Regions from separate parts of the Oikeobacillus pervagus genome, predicted to be linked through region 2. Evidence: riboswitches for the same ligand, from Rfam matches in the RefSeq annotation. Region 2 holds a riboswitch; each other region holds the start of a gene.
What was found. Region 2 has a riboswitch for S-adenosylmethionine ahead of J2S13_RS06195 (methionine biosynthesis PLP-dependent protein). Riboswitches for the same ligand answer to the same signal wherever they lie in the genome.

Region 1 (3,488 bases), on a different contig from region 2:
AACCCGTAAAGGAAATTGTCGATATTGCCTATGAAGCAATGAAAAATTTAAACATTGAACCGAAGATATCTCCTATTCGCGGTGGTACGGACGGTTCCCAGCTTTCTTATATGGGACTGCCGACACCGAATATTTTTACAGGTGGGGAAAACTTCCACGGTCGATTTGAATATATTTCTGTCGATAATATGATCAAGGCTACAAATGTCGTCGTTGAAATCATTAAACTAACAGAAAGTAAAGCAAGCAGCGGGAAATAAAATCCGCTGCTTTTACTTGTTTCCTTGTGTTGAAAATTTCGGATATCCGATCAGGATCGCGATGACCCCACAAATCCCAATTAAAATTGGATAGTAGGAATATGGCAATAGGCTAACAGGTGAAATTTTGGCGATTTCCGCCGCTACAAGTAATTGTGCTCCGTACGGGATTAATCCTTGGATACTGCATGAAAAAATGTCTAATAAACTAGCCGATTTTCGTGGGTCAATATCATATTGATCTGCAATATTTTTAACAAGTGGACCCGCAATAATAATTGAAATTGTGTTATTAGCCGTTGATAAATCAGTCAATCCAATTAAACTTGCTATGCTAAATTCTGCCCCTTTTTTCGATTTAATATTTTTCGTCACCGCATAAAGGATGAAGTCAATTCCGCCATTATGCCGGATCACTTCCACCATCCCAGCAATCAGAATAGCTAGGAAGGCGATTTCATACATTCCGGCCATCCCTTCCCCAACTTGCTGAATGACACTCATGACTTGATAACTTCCATCTACTAAGCCTACAACCCCTGCAAATATGATCCCAATCGATAGGACGAGAAGGACGTTGATCCCAATTAAAGCGGTGATCAGTACACATAAATAAGGTAAAATTTTCACCCAGTCATAAGAATGCTGTGTAATTTCCGCATGTTGACCCATCGTTAAGAGTCCAAGTATCACACAAGTGACGATCGCTGCGGGCAAGACAATCCAAAAGTTTACCTTAAATTTATCTTTCATTTTCGTATTTTGAGTACGAACAGCAGCAATCGTTGTATCAGAAATAAATGAAAGATTATCGCCAAACATTGACCCACCAATGACCGTTGCCATTGAGAGTGCTAGTGAAATATCGGTTTGCTCACTAATTCCAACCCCAATAGGAGCTAACGCCACAATCGTTCCCATCGATGTTCCCATGGATAAGGAAATAAAGCAAGCGATAATGAACATTCCGACCATTAACAAGTTTTGCGGGACAACAGATAATGCTAGATTCACAGTGGAATCGACCGCTCCCATCCCTTTGGCGACTTCAGAAAAAGCCCCAGCCAAAAGGAAGATCATCACCATTAACATAATATTTGTATTCCCTGCCCCACGGCAGAAAACATCCACCTTCTTATAAAAGGACTCTTTATGATTCATCGCTAATGCCACTGCAGCCGAAATAGCAATGGCCACGATTACTGGAAAACTGTAAAAATCACCCGTAATGATTCCGGACCCGATAAATAGGGTTAAAAAAACGAGAAACGGAAATAAAGCCCACGGATTTCCCTTTTTGTCCACACTCAAGATGATCACCTCACAAATTTTTTTCATAATGAAGAAATGGACTTAGTCTTTTCTCTATACAAAAAAGACCACTTCTTGCCAATGTTTCAAGAAGAGGTCTTATAATTTTTTATAAAACACTCCTCTTATCTACCAAGCATTTCTGCTCGCTGGATTTGGCACAGCACTCTAAACTTGAGTCCGCTGCCGAGATTTCATCGGGCCAGTCCCTCCATCTCTCTTGATAAGAAGATTATCCATATTCTCATTTATAAAGTAATATAAAGGATACAGTAATTTCGATATTTTCGCAACCTATAGATAAGAATTTGAATGGATGTATTTTATGGGGGATAAAAAGGAATAAAAATAATTTTATAATGAGGGATTATTTTCCAATTTTAGAGACAAAAAATGCCCGTCCCTTTCAAATATGTGAAAAGGAGTCAGGCGTTTTTTAGAACTATTTTATATTACATGTTGGAAAGGACATCTGTTAATACGGGAACAATTTGTTTTTTACGTGAAACAACGCCCTCTAATAATGCTTTATTTTGATCCAGGGATACATTATATGCCTTTTCTACAGCTGATGCTTTTTCACCAAGAGCTAAGGCCGTTGAATTACTATTTAAAATATCGGTTACAACAAGCAGGAATAAATCTAGTTGTTTTTCAGAAATCACTTCTGTCAATGTTGTTTCTAGCTCCTCTTGACGGGCTAAAATTTCATTAACATCGACAGCATTAACTTGTGCAATTTCTACTTTGGAATCACCCATTTGGAACTCCTTTGCATCTAGGCCGATTAATTCTTTCGCTGTCTTATCTTTCAAATCTGCTCCTGCTTTTAACATATCAAGGCCATATTTTTCGGCATCTACTCCAGCAATGGCTGCTAATTCTTTTGCAGCTGCTACATCTTCATCTGTACATGTTGGAGATTTGAATAAAAGAGTGTCAGAAATAATCGCTGATAGCATTAATCCAGCAATCTCTTTTTTCACTTGTACATTTTTTTCCTTATAAATTTTATTTAAAATGGTTGCCGAACAGCCAACTGGTTCTGCACGGTAATATAAAGGATCGCCTGTTTGGAAATTCGCAATACGGTGATGATCAATTACTTCCAAAATTCGAACTTTTTCGATGTCATCTGCACTTTGTTGGAATTCATTATGGTCAATCAGAATGACTTGGTCAACTTCATTCGCAACGGTTTGAACAAGTCGAGGTGCGTCCACTTTGAAATAGTCCAATGCATATTGGGTTTCTTGGTTTACTTCACCTAGGCGAACCGCTTCTACTTCAATTCCTAATTCACTTTTCAATTTTTCATAGGCAATAACAGAACAAATAGAATCAGTATCAGGATTTTTATGTCCAAAAATCAGTGTTTTGCTCATGGTCCAACTCCCTCTTTTTCTCATAGATTTTGGTTAGTATAGTCAAACTCTATTTTTCCAGAATTCCATGAATTTGACAAGGTGCCAGGCACCATCCATTTTTTGGGTGATACCTAGCACTATTTTATTGAATGATATAACTAATGCATAGGCCGATGGACAAAAGAATACCAAAGATTGTATTGGTTTGGGCTGTCGCTTTCATCGCTAGGATTACTTGTAAAGGGGACTGCACCTCATTAAAGAAGCCTTTTAAAGCTTGTACGGGTTTTGGAAAGCTAAGGAGAACGAGTAGCAGCCACGGGCTCACGACTCCTGTCACTACAAGCCCAATCATCCAAATATAAGAGACGGCAAACATAGCGCCTAATATATAAATAGCCCCTTTTCTCCCTACAAGAATCGCCAATGTATTTCGACCACCTAATGTATCCTCCTCAATATCACGAATATTATTGGATAAATTAATCGCCCCTACTAAAATTCCGATGGGGACAGATAGAAGAATACTCTCAGTCGTAACCGAACCTGT
Region 2 (3,488 bases):
GTGTACGTGCTGGTGGATGGGGCCCAGACATCATGCCAAAACCGACCGATGTATGGGAGGCTCTTATCCAAGGATTCATAGACAAAACACTTATTTATGATTTAGGTGCAAGCTTCCAAAGACTATTGATTGGATTAACGATCGCACTTATTCTAGGGACATCGTTAGGAATTTTATTGGCTAAATCGCAAACAGCAGATGACACATTAGGATCACTTATTCTAGCTCTTCAGAGTGTTCCTAGTATCGTTTGGCTGCCACTAGCAATCATGTGGTTTGGATTGAATGAAAAAGCGGTTATTTTTATCGTCGTTCTCGGTGGAACATTAGTCATGACAATCAATATGCGAATTGGTATTAAAAATGTTTCCCCACTGTATATTAAAGCCGCACAAACAATGGGTTCTTCCGGATTTGATTTGTTTATCAAAATTATATTTCCAGCTTCGATCCCGTATGCGGTAACAGGTGCAAGACTTGCATGGGCATTCGCATGGAGAGCTTTAATGGCGGGGGAAATTTTAAGTACAGGTCCTGGTTTAGGATACACGTTAAAATACGCTTCAGACTTTGGAAATATGAGCTTGGTCATTGCGGTGATGATCTTGATCGGAGTTATTGGTACAATTGTCGATTTACTATTTTTCCAACGTGTTGAAAAGAATGTGATGAGACGTTGGGGATTAGAGCAAGCATCGTCTTAATAGTTGCTAAAGCATCTTCTTCATGTGTTATTAACCGACAAATGTAGGGATTTTACCATTAGAATGTTAAGAAAGGGGATAAAATGATGAAAAATTTCATGAGTTTTTTCGCGGTAGTCTTATTATTACTAGCAGGTGTCCTAGCTGGTTGTAGTTCGGAAAAAAGCTCAGGTTCAGACGACGGCAAGAAAAAGGTTGTCATCGGCTTTTTCCCAAATATTGACCATGTTCCAGCAATGATTGCAAAGGAAAAAGGATTGTTTGAAAAAGTATTAGGGGAAGATGTGACTATTGAATATAAAACATTTCCCGATGGCGGTGCTTTTATGACGGCCCTTAAGACAGGGGATATTTCAGCAGGTTTAGTAGGACCAGGTCCAGTGATGAATCATTTTGCGAATGGAGCCGATGTGAAAATTATTGCAGGCGGATCTTCTGGTGGAACGGTCGTTGTAGCAAGTAAAAAAAGTGGCATTCAAACCGTTGATGATCTAGCAGGTAAGACATTTATTACTCCTGGGGTTGGATGTACACATGATGTTCAATTTGAAACATTTGCCAAGGACTACGGTCTTAAATCTACTCGAATCGGTGGAACGATGAAACATACTACTGGAAATCCAGCACAGTATGCAGGGTTGTTTCAATCAGGAAAAGTTGATTTTGCTTCCGTTCCTGAACCATGGGCTTCCTTGCTAGTGAAAGAAGTAGGTGCAAAGGTCATTGTTGACAGTGATAAAATTTCTTTTGGCACGACTTTACCTAACTCCGTTTTAGCTACAAGTGGAAAATTAATTAAAGAAGATTCAGCATTAGTAAAAAAAATAGTGGATGCTCATAAAGAAGCCATTCAATTTATTAATGAGAATCCAGAGGAAGCGAAAGAAATTGCCATAAAAACTATTAAAGATATTACAAAACAAGAATTAGAGAAAGATATTGTAGACCGTTCTTGGGAAAGAATTCATTACACATCTGAAGTAAATGCAGATGTTATTCAACAATTTGCCGATTCTTCCTATGATCTTAAGTTTTTAAAAGATCAGCCAAAATTTGCAGAACTAATTGATAAACAATTCTTAGAAAATAAAAAAGTAACAAAAAAATGATTGCATTTTCTCCACCAATCCGTTAAATTAATAGAAAGACAGAAATTTTTGAAAATTTAATATTTTCTTATCAAGAGAGGCAGAGGGACTGGCCCTATGAAGCTTCAGCAACCGGCTAATTAAAAGAGCAATGGTGCTAAATCCAGCGAACAATCCTAGTTCGAGAGATGAGAAGAGGAATCTTGTTGACAAAAGCCTTCTTCTTACAGAAGGCTTTTTTATTTTTACTTAGAGGTGAGAAAATGGGTTTTAAAGACATTCAAACAAAGTTAACTCAGATTGGAAACAGAAGTGAAAACATTACGGGAACCGTCAATCCACCTGTTTACTTTTCTACTGCTTATCGACATGAAGGGATTGGGGTGTCGACGGGCTATGATTATGTTCGAAGTGGAAATCCAACTAGAGACATTTTAGAAAAGGCCATTGCCGATTTAGAACATGGAGATGCTGGCTTTGCATTTAGCTCAGGAATGGCGGCGATTCAAACGGTTCTTTCATTATTCGATTCTGGTGATGAATTTATCGTATCAGCGGATCTTTATGGTGGAACGTACCGCCTTTTTGAACGGGGATGGAAAAAATATGGACTATCTTTTGTCTATGATGATTTTCAAGATTTAACTAAGACAAGGGAGAAGATCACAAACCAAACGAAAGCTATTTTTGTTGAATCTCCGACTAATCCGATGATGCAAGAAGTGAACTTAGATGAGGTCGCTCATGTAGCAAGAGAAGAGGGGGTGTTATTGATTGTGGATAATACATTTTATACTCCTTTTATTCAGCAGCCTATTTTTTCAGGAGCTGACATTGTGATTCATAGTGCAACAAAGTATTTAGGGGGACATAATGATGTGCTTGCGGGACTTGTCGTTACTAAAGGGGAAGAACTTTCGGCCAAACTAAAAGAATATCAAAATTCAATTGGTGCAGTATTATCTCCATTTGATTCGTGGCTTCTTATTCGTGGAATGAAGACATTAGGTTTACGAATGGTTCAACATGAAAAAAATGCTCAAAAAATAAGTGAATTTTTACGATGTTGTGACGATGTGAAAGATGTTTTATACCCGGGACGCGGTGGGATGCTTTCTTTTCGATTGCAGAAAGAAGAATGGGTCAATCCATTTTTGCAAAACTTACAGCTGATTACATTTGCAGAAAGTTTAGGAGGAGTAGAAAGTTTTATCACCTATCCGGCAACACAAACCCATATGGATATGCCTTATGAAGTACGTTTGGCTAATGGAGTTTGTAATCGGTTGTTAAGGTTTTCTGTTGGGACGGAGGGAACCGAAGATTTAATCAGGGATTTACAAAACGCGTTTAAAAAAATGAAGGAGTGAAGAAGAATGACTCATCAATCGTATACATTTCAAACTCAATTGCTTCATAACCAACATAAATTTGACAAGGAAACAGGAGGGGTAAGTGTTCCAATCCAGCTTGCTTCTACATTTCATCAGCCAGATTTTGATCAGTTTGGAAAGTATGATTATAGCCGATCGGGAAATCCGACAAGAGAGGCATTGGAAGAAATGATTAGCCAACTTGAGGGAGGGGTTAAAGGATTTGCTTTCTCATCTGGAATTGCAGCAATTTCTACGGCATTTCTTCTTCTTTCAAAGGGTGATCATGTACTTGTTACCGAAGATGTTTATGGTGGAACGTA
Region 3 (3,488 bases), on a different contig from region 2:
TGACGTTTTGTTTGTTTTGTTCAGTTTTCAAGGATCATCTAAAACTTCATTTTTCTTCAACTTTTAAAGCGAAGAATTAAATTATATCAACTCTATTATATTTTGTCAATATCTTTTTTAGAAGTTTTTTTGTTGGTGTCTCAGTGACAAGTTTCATTATATAAAGTTTATTCATAGAAGTCAACAACTTTTTTGAATTTCTTTTCATTAACATTCCCTTTGTCAATTGATCACTATGATTCTAGTAATTGAAGTTAGGATATAGGAAACAAGTTGCCTGATATAAGCCAAACTATATTATATATGAAGATTAAATATTTTTACGATGTCCATTGCAATGTATTCCTCTATTATATTGATCTTTTCCTAATAGAGTTGCCACTTTTCTTGCATCCTAAGAAAATATCAAAAGAGTTGATTTCCTCTATCATAAGAAATCAACTCTTTTTAAACTTAAATCTCTCATTGTTTTAATGGCTCTGATTTTTTTTCAATAATTGGAGCAATCACATCAATACGATTCGTCCAAATACCACCCGTGTAATTTTCGGGAAGTCGTTTTAAATCTTGTTTTTGATCAAAACCTTCCGACCATCCTCCGTCACCTGCGACTAGTATTACACGAGTATTTACGCTTTCCATACGATTCAAGAACTTATTAGGAAATCCCCATAATAATGGTGCGTATTTTTCTGGGATATGCAGTTGGGTGTTCTCACACGCGGATGGAATCATACCTGTCCACCCTATCCCTAGATAAGGAAGTAAACAACTCTTTAACGTGGCCATTGACATGACTCTAAGGTTGGGTAATTGTTTTTTCAATGTATGGATAGGTTGATCATCTCCGTAAACGGTTAACTGATTTAAACGTTTTTCAGGGAGTTTCGAAAGGTGTTTTGCCAGTTGAATGCCTTCTGTCGGTTCGGCACTCTTGATATGGATTAGGAATGACTCCTCTGGGAAATATTCTAATACCTCATCTAGGGAAGGCATCAGCCCCACTCCTTTCCCGCGAAAGGGATAAGTTTTTCCATGATCAGCTGTATATCCGTAGCCAACATCCAGTTTTTTTAGTTCTGCCATTGTATAGTCCTGAACCATTCCCTCTGCCTCTGTCCGGCAATCTAGAGTCCAGTCATGAAAGATAGCGAATTGCCCATCTTTCGTAGGCTTTATATCTAATTCTACAATGTCGGCACCTGCTTTAAAGGCGGCTTCCATCGAGGGAATCGTGTTCTCCAAAAAAGGATGTTCTGGTTTATAAATCCTTTTAGCCGTACATGTATCATTGGCAATTCCCTCCATTGGGAAGGTTTGTGCCATTCCTCTATGTGCCAATAATATAGGAGATTCATTCCTAGACTTAGTAAGGAAAGAACTATTATTTAGATACATGAACACAATTAAAATAAATAAAAATAAGAAAAACCTTTTAATATTTCGTTTGAACTTCTTCATAATTCCTCCAACCATTTTCATTACAAACTTAATTTAGCATACATTCTTTATCGTACCAACAGGCTTCGTTGTTTTAAAGTACACATATTCACCATTTTTTAGATAAATCCTACTCTTTTGAAAAATTCCATTGACTTTGTTTTTTGAATGTTGTAATGTATTCATCATACTATCAATTGAATACGGAAAATACTTCTTATCCAGAGAGGTTGAGGGACTGGCCCTATGACACCTCGGCAACGGACATTTTTTGTACCGTGCCAATTCCAGCAAGCTAGGCTTGAAAGATAAGAAGAGGATTAGTCTTATACATTTTACCCTCTTCTTTTTTCAAGAAGAGGGTTTTTTGTTGTTCTAATAAGTATCAACTCCCCTTCTAAACGCCAAGGTGATTTCTGTAAGTTAATTCATAGTTTTCACATCTGTTTAGTAAATCATCTATTTTAGATTACTTGAAAGGTTTTCTTCATTTGTCCAAAACAAAGAAAAAACGTGTGATGGCCCAACAGCATTGAAAGGAGAGAAGCAATATGATTGAGTTTCAAAATGTAAATAAGGTGTACAACAGTGGTGGAAATCAGGTGAAAGCATTAAATGGGATTAATTTAAAAATAAATGCCGGTGAAATTTTCGGAGTGATTGGGTTTAGTGGTGCTGGTAAAAGTTCCTTACTTCGATGTGTGAACTGGTTGGAGCAGCCAACATCAGGGAAAGTGTTGGTGGACGGTCATGATCTAACCGCTTTATCTGCGAAGGAAATCCGCGAAGTCAAACGAAATATCGGGATGGTGTTTCAACATTTTAATCTTTTAAATTCCAAAACCGTATTTGCGAATGTGGCCATGCCGCTCGTATTAGCTAAAGTTCCGAAAGAGAAAATAAAGAAGCGAGTATATGAACTTCTTGAATTTGTTGGGCTTTCAGATAAAGCCAATAGTTATCCGGACCAACTATCAGGTGGTCAGAAACAGCGGATTGGGATTGCTAGGGCACTTGCTACTCAGCCATCCATCCTGCTATGTGATGAAGCGACTTCAGCCCTTGATCCGCAGACGACTAGTTCCATTTTACAGCTTCTGAAAAAAATCAATCAGGAATACAACATTACGATTCTAATCATTACCCATGAGATGGCAGTCATTAAGGATATTTGCCATCGTGTCGCTGTCATGGAGAATGGAAAAATCATTGAGGAAGGGACAGTGTTTGACGTTTTTTCATCACCGAAAACAAAGACAGCTAGAAATTTTGTCAGCACCGTCATGAATGACCAAATTCCCGATTCCATTAAAGAAACCATCCAAAAAAATGCTGGAGCACAGAACATATTTCGAATTAATTTTGTTGGAAACTCAGCAGGTCGCCCATTATTATCAACCCTTTCCAAAAAATTCGATATCCATATCAATGTTCTTTTTGGAAATATCACGGAACTCCAAGGAACTTCATTTGGAAACTTAATTGTCGAATTTCAAGGATCGAATAATGAAATCAACCGAGCGTTAATGTATATCAACAATGAACAAATAACGATAAAGGAAGTGATCACACATGCTAGTTAATTCAGAGCAAATCACAGAAGCATTGATTGAAACCGTTCAAATGGTGTCCTTCTCACTTTTATTTTCGGCCGTTCTTGGGTTGCCACTCGGGGTCCTGCTCGTTGTAACCCGGAAAGGTCATTTACTAGAGAATTTGCTCGTTTTCAATGTACTAAGTGGAATTATCAATATTTTCCGTTCCATCCCCTTTATCATTTTAATGGTCGCGATTATTCCGATCACTAGATTTCTTGTGGGGACATCGATTGGGACGACTGCTACAATCGTGCCGCTAGTGTTTTATGCTGGGCCGTATATTGCTAGATTAATAGAAAATTCTCTACTTGAAGTGGATCCAGGTGTAATTGAAGCAGCGGAAGCAATGGGAGCAACGCCTGGACAAATCATAGTTCGATTCCTAATTCCAGAAGCTCTTGGCTCTCTTGTCCTAGCTTTTACGATTGCAACCATTGGTTTAGTCGGTGC
Region 4 (3,488 bases), on a different contig from region 2:
AGATTCTACGGTTTTACCCAATCGAAATGGCATGGCCCCAGGAATGTTCTTGAAAACAGAAACAAATTCCTACATGTTACTACCAGGGCCACCAAAGGAAATGCAACCCATGTTTCTTTCATTTGGAAAACCACTATTAATGCAATTAATTGGTCAAGTTGAAAAAATTGAATCCAAAGTATTGCGTTTTTTCGGAATCGGGGAGTCGCAGCTTGAAACTGATTTAGAAGATCTAATTCTTTTGCAGAACAACCCTACTATTGCCCCACTTGCTGGAGACGGAGAAGTGACGATCCGCATTACAGCAAAAAATTCACCAAATGCAAAGGCAGAAGATTTGATTCAGCGAGTAGAAGAAAAAATAATGGAGCGAGTAGGTAGTTATTTTTATGGATATGATCAGTCTAGCATTATGGAGGAAATGGTCAAACTTTTAAAAGAACAAAAGAAGACGATTGCTTGTGCTGAAAGCTTAACGGGTGGATTATTTCAAAGTGAATTAACCTCTTTTTCAGGTACGAGTGAAATTTTCAAAGGTGGCATCGTTTGCTATTCCAATAAAGTAAAAGAACAAATTCTAGGAGTGGCCAATGAAACACTTCATACATTCGGTGCAGTAAGTGAGCAATGTGCGAAAGAACTAGCCGAAAACGTAATGACCCAATTTGGAACCGATTATGGGATTAGTTTCACAGGTGTTGCAGGGCCCGATTCGTTAGAAGGGAAGAAACCAGGGACGGTCTGGATTGGGCTAGCTGAAAAGGGATCAGAAACAAAAGCTTTTCTATTGCAACTTGTTGGTAGTAGAAATGGGATTCGGAAACGCACGGTTAAATACGGATGTCATTATGTCCTTCAATTATTATAAAAAATCAATGAAGAAAAGGATGAAGTGCGTTAATTCCGATCGATTTTATGTATTTTTTCGAAAAAGGGATTGACGAAAGTAGAAGGAATATTCTATACTTTCCTCAAGGGTAAAAACTAAAAGAATATTTTGACTCTTATCTAGAGTGGCGGAGGGAATAGGCCCGAAGAAGCCCGGCAACCATCAGGTGGCAAATTACTTGAAAAGGTGCTAAGTCCTACAGGTCAGAAAGGATCTGAAAGATAAGAGAGGAATCGTGTATACACGCCCTCTTCTTTCAGTGAAGAGGGTTTTAATTTTATTAAAATCCTCTTATTATCATCGTATTTAGGGATTCTTATAAGATAGTTAAAAAGAAAGGGAGGAATTTAAAATGACAAAAGAAAATTGGGATTTAGAAACGATTTTATTACATGGAGGGCAAATCCCTGATCCGACAACGGGATCTCGTGCTGTTCCAATTTATGAAACAACATCTTACGTATTCGAAGATACAGACCATGCTAAAGCATTATTTGGTCTAGAAAAACCGGGGAATATTTATTCAAGAATAATGAACCCTACGGTTGATGTATTTGAAAAAAGAGTTGCTTTATTAGAAGGTGGCGCTGCGGCGGTTGCTTTATCTTCAGGAATGGCAGCTATTGCTTTTTCTATTTTAAATCTTGCTCATGCAGGCGATGAAATTGTGGCAGATTCTAGCCTATATGGTGGTACATATAATTTATTTGCCACAACTTTACCACGCTATGGGATCAATGTGAAATTTGTGGATGGAACAGATCCAGAAAACTATCGAAAAGCGATTACACCAAAAACGAAAGCTCTTTACGGGGAAATTATTGGAAATCCAAGTTTGAATGTTCTTGATGTAGAGAAAATTGCCAATATTGCGCATGAAAATGGGATTCCACTCATTGTGGACAATACTTTTGCTTCTCCTTATGTGGCGAACCCAATTGAATGGGGAGCAGATATTATTGTACATTCCGCAACAAAATGGATAAGTGGTCATGGTACCGTCATTGGTGGAGTCGTCGTAGATAGTGGAAAATTTAATTGGAATAGTGAAAGGTTCCCAGGATTTACTGAGCCGGATCATTCTTATCATGGCATAAAGTATGCTGAAATTGAAGGTCCTGCTTTTGCGATTAAATTACGTGTTCAACTATTGCGTGACTTTGGTCCGTCCATGAGCGCACACAGTGCCTTTTTATTACTTCAAGGATTAGAAACATTACATCTACGCATTCAAAAACATGCTGAAAATACAAAAGTCCTCGTTGATTACTTACAAAATCATTCGGCTGTTGAATGGGTGTCACATCCTAGTTTGGAAAATCACCCTTCACATGAATTAGGGAAAAAATATTTAAGAGATAGTTTCGGCTCGATAGTTGTATTTGGAATTAAAGGTGGCCGTGAAGCGGGTAAAAAATTGATCGACAATATTCAATTATGGTCACATGTTGCTAATGTAGGGGACGGAAAATCATTAATTATTCATCCAGCATCCACTACACACCAACAATTAAGTAGTGAAGAGTTGAAAGCTTCAGGAGTAACGGAAGAATTAATTCGTTTATCCATTGGACTTGAATCACCAAAAGACTTAATTGCCGATTTAAATCAGGCGATTGAAAAAGCAACAGGGATCGCTTTTGATAAAGTAGAAGCATAATAATTAAAAAGGGACTCCAGTTTAATTAGGAGGTCCCTTTTTAATTGAAAAACAACTTTAACCCGCCTTAACGGGCCACTCCAAAATGATTTGGAAACAAAGAAGATAGGTGGAGGATTACGGCCCCAAAAGGTCCGATAAGGTCAACTAACATTCAGTGGGGGATGAAGTTTCACTTTATCTTGCTTTGAAATTTTTGCGATTTTTTGTTTCCCCTGATATAACCCTTTGGATTAAGTAGGGTTAAACAATTGTCGAAATTTTTCGTTTACTTTTATACAAATCATTGGTACCATGAAAGAGAGTACAGTTGCCCCAATAATTAAATAGGGAGGGATGAATCCAAGGAACTTTAGAAGAATGTCCATATCAATGACTCCTTTCATTTTTTTGTTTAAAATGGCACCACCATATCTTAAAACACCCTCAACCTCAAGATCTACTTGACTTTTTGAAAATAATTGTTCTCCAGTTGTCCAATCGTTTTTTAGTTTTTCCCATTTTTTATAATGATATTTATGTAGATGGGTTTGTAGTCCGATCATATCCACTTTATATTGACGTTGTAAATCAGCCATAAGACGATCTGCTTGTTTTTTTAATTCCATATTAAAAACTCTCTCAAGTTTTTTGATATCTTTTCTTGAACGAAATTGATCACTGTAGACTTCTCCAACAATCCCTTCATATGATAGATTGATTTTAAAAGAAGGTTGCTCATCATCTTCCCACTTTACATTGAGCTTTCGTTCTAGCCTTTTGATTTCAAGTACGATATCATCGTCATGATACTTTACATTGAATAAGCCGTTTTTGAATTTTTTGTTTAATACGCTTAGCACTTTCGTTTCAACGCCATTTAAAACGCCTACAATTTTTTCAGAATCTAGGTGGACGAGAGCAGTTCCCTCTAAATGGTACTCATTCGTTTTCGTCGTT

Region 1: linked by a shared signal. The riboswitch ahead of J2S13_RS08675 (Na+/H+ antiporter NhaC family protein) and the one ahead of J2S13_RS06195 (methionine biosynthesis PLP-dependent protein) in region 2 are both predicted to bind S-adenosylmethionine.
Region 3: linked by a shared signal. The riboswitch ahead of J2S13_RS11445 (methionine ABC transporter ATP-binding protein) and the one ahead of J2S13_RS06195 (methionine biosynthesis PLP-dependent protein) in region 2 are both predicted to bind S-adenosylmethionine.
Region 4: linked by a shared signal. The riboswitch ahead of J2S13_RS02960 (O-acetylhomoserine aminocarboxypropyltransferase/cysteine synthase family protein) and the one ahead of J2S13_RS06195 (methionine biosynthesis PLP-dependent protein) in region 2 are both predicted to bind S-adenosylmethionine.

Annotation. Positions count from the first base shown of each region.
Region 1 is NZ_JAUSUC010000018.1:40,744-44,231, forward strand. Features, by position in the region: gene pepT (peptidase T) at 1-260, shown strand, start outside; gene J2S13_RS08675 (Na+/H+ antiporter NhaC family protein) at 273-1,565, opposite strand; SAM riboswitch class I at 1,694-1,801, opposite strand; gene J2S13_RS08680 (manganese-dependent inorganic pyrophosphatase) at 2,024-2,956, opposite strand; gene J2S13_RS08685 (1,4-dihydroxy-2-naphthoate polyprenyltransferase) at 3,081-3,488, opposite strand, start outside.
Region 2 is NZ_JAUSUC010000011.1:69,951-73,438, reverse strand. Features, by position in the region: gene J2S13_RS06205 (ABC transporter permease) at 1-704, shown strand, start outside; gene J2S13_RS06200 (ABC transporter substrate-binding protein) at 791-1,813, shown strand; SAM riboswitch class I at 1,878-1,987, shown strand; gene J2S13_RS06195 (methionine biosynthesis PLP-dependent protein) at 2,056-3,162, shown strand; gene metC (cystathionine beta-lyase) at 3,169-3,488, shown strand, end outside.
Region 3 is NZ_JAUSUC010000030.1:119-3,606, forward strand. Features, by position in the region: gene J2S13_RS11440 (glycerophosphodiester phosphodiesterase family protein) at 463-1,461, opposite strand; SAM riboswitch class I at 1,655-1,755, shown strand; gene J2S13_RS11445 (methionine ABC transporter ATP-binding protein) at 1,992-3,023, shown strand; gene J2S13_RS11450 (methionine ABC transporter permease) at 3,013-3,488, shown strand, end outside.
Region 4 is NZ_JAUSUC010000005.1:3,347-6,834, reverse strand. Features, by position in the region: gene J2S13_RS02965 (competence/damage-inducible protein A) at 1-868, shown strand, start outside; SAM riboswitch class I at 1,002-1,117, shown strand; gene J2S13_RS02960 (O-acetylhomoserine aminocarboxypropyltransferase/cysteine synthase family protein) at 1,242-2,549, shown strand; gene J2S13_RS02955 (Ger(x)C family spore germination C-terminal domain-containing protein) at 2,783-3,488, opposite strand, start outside.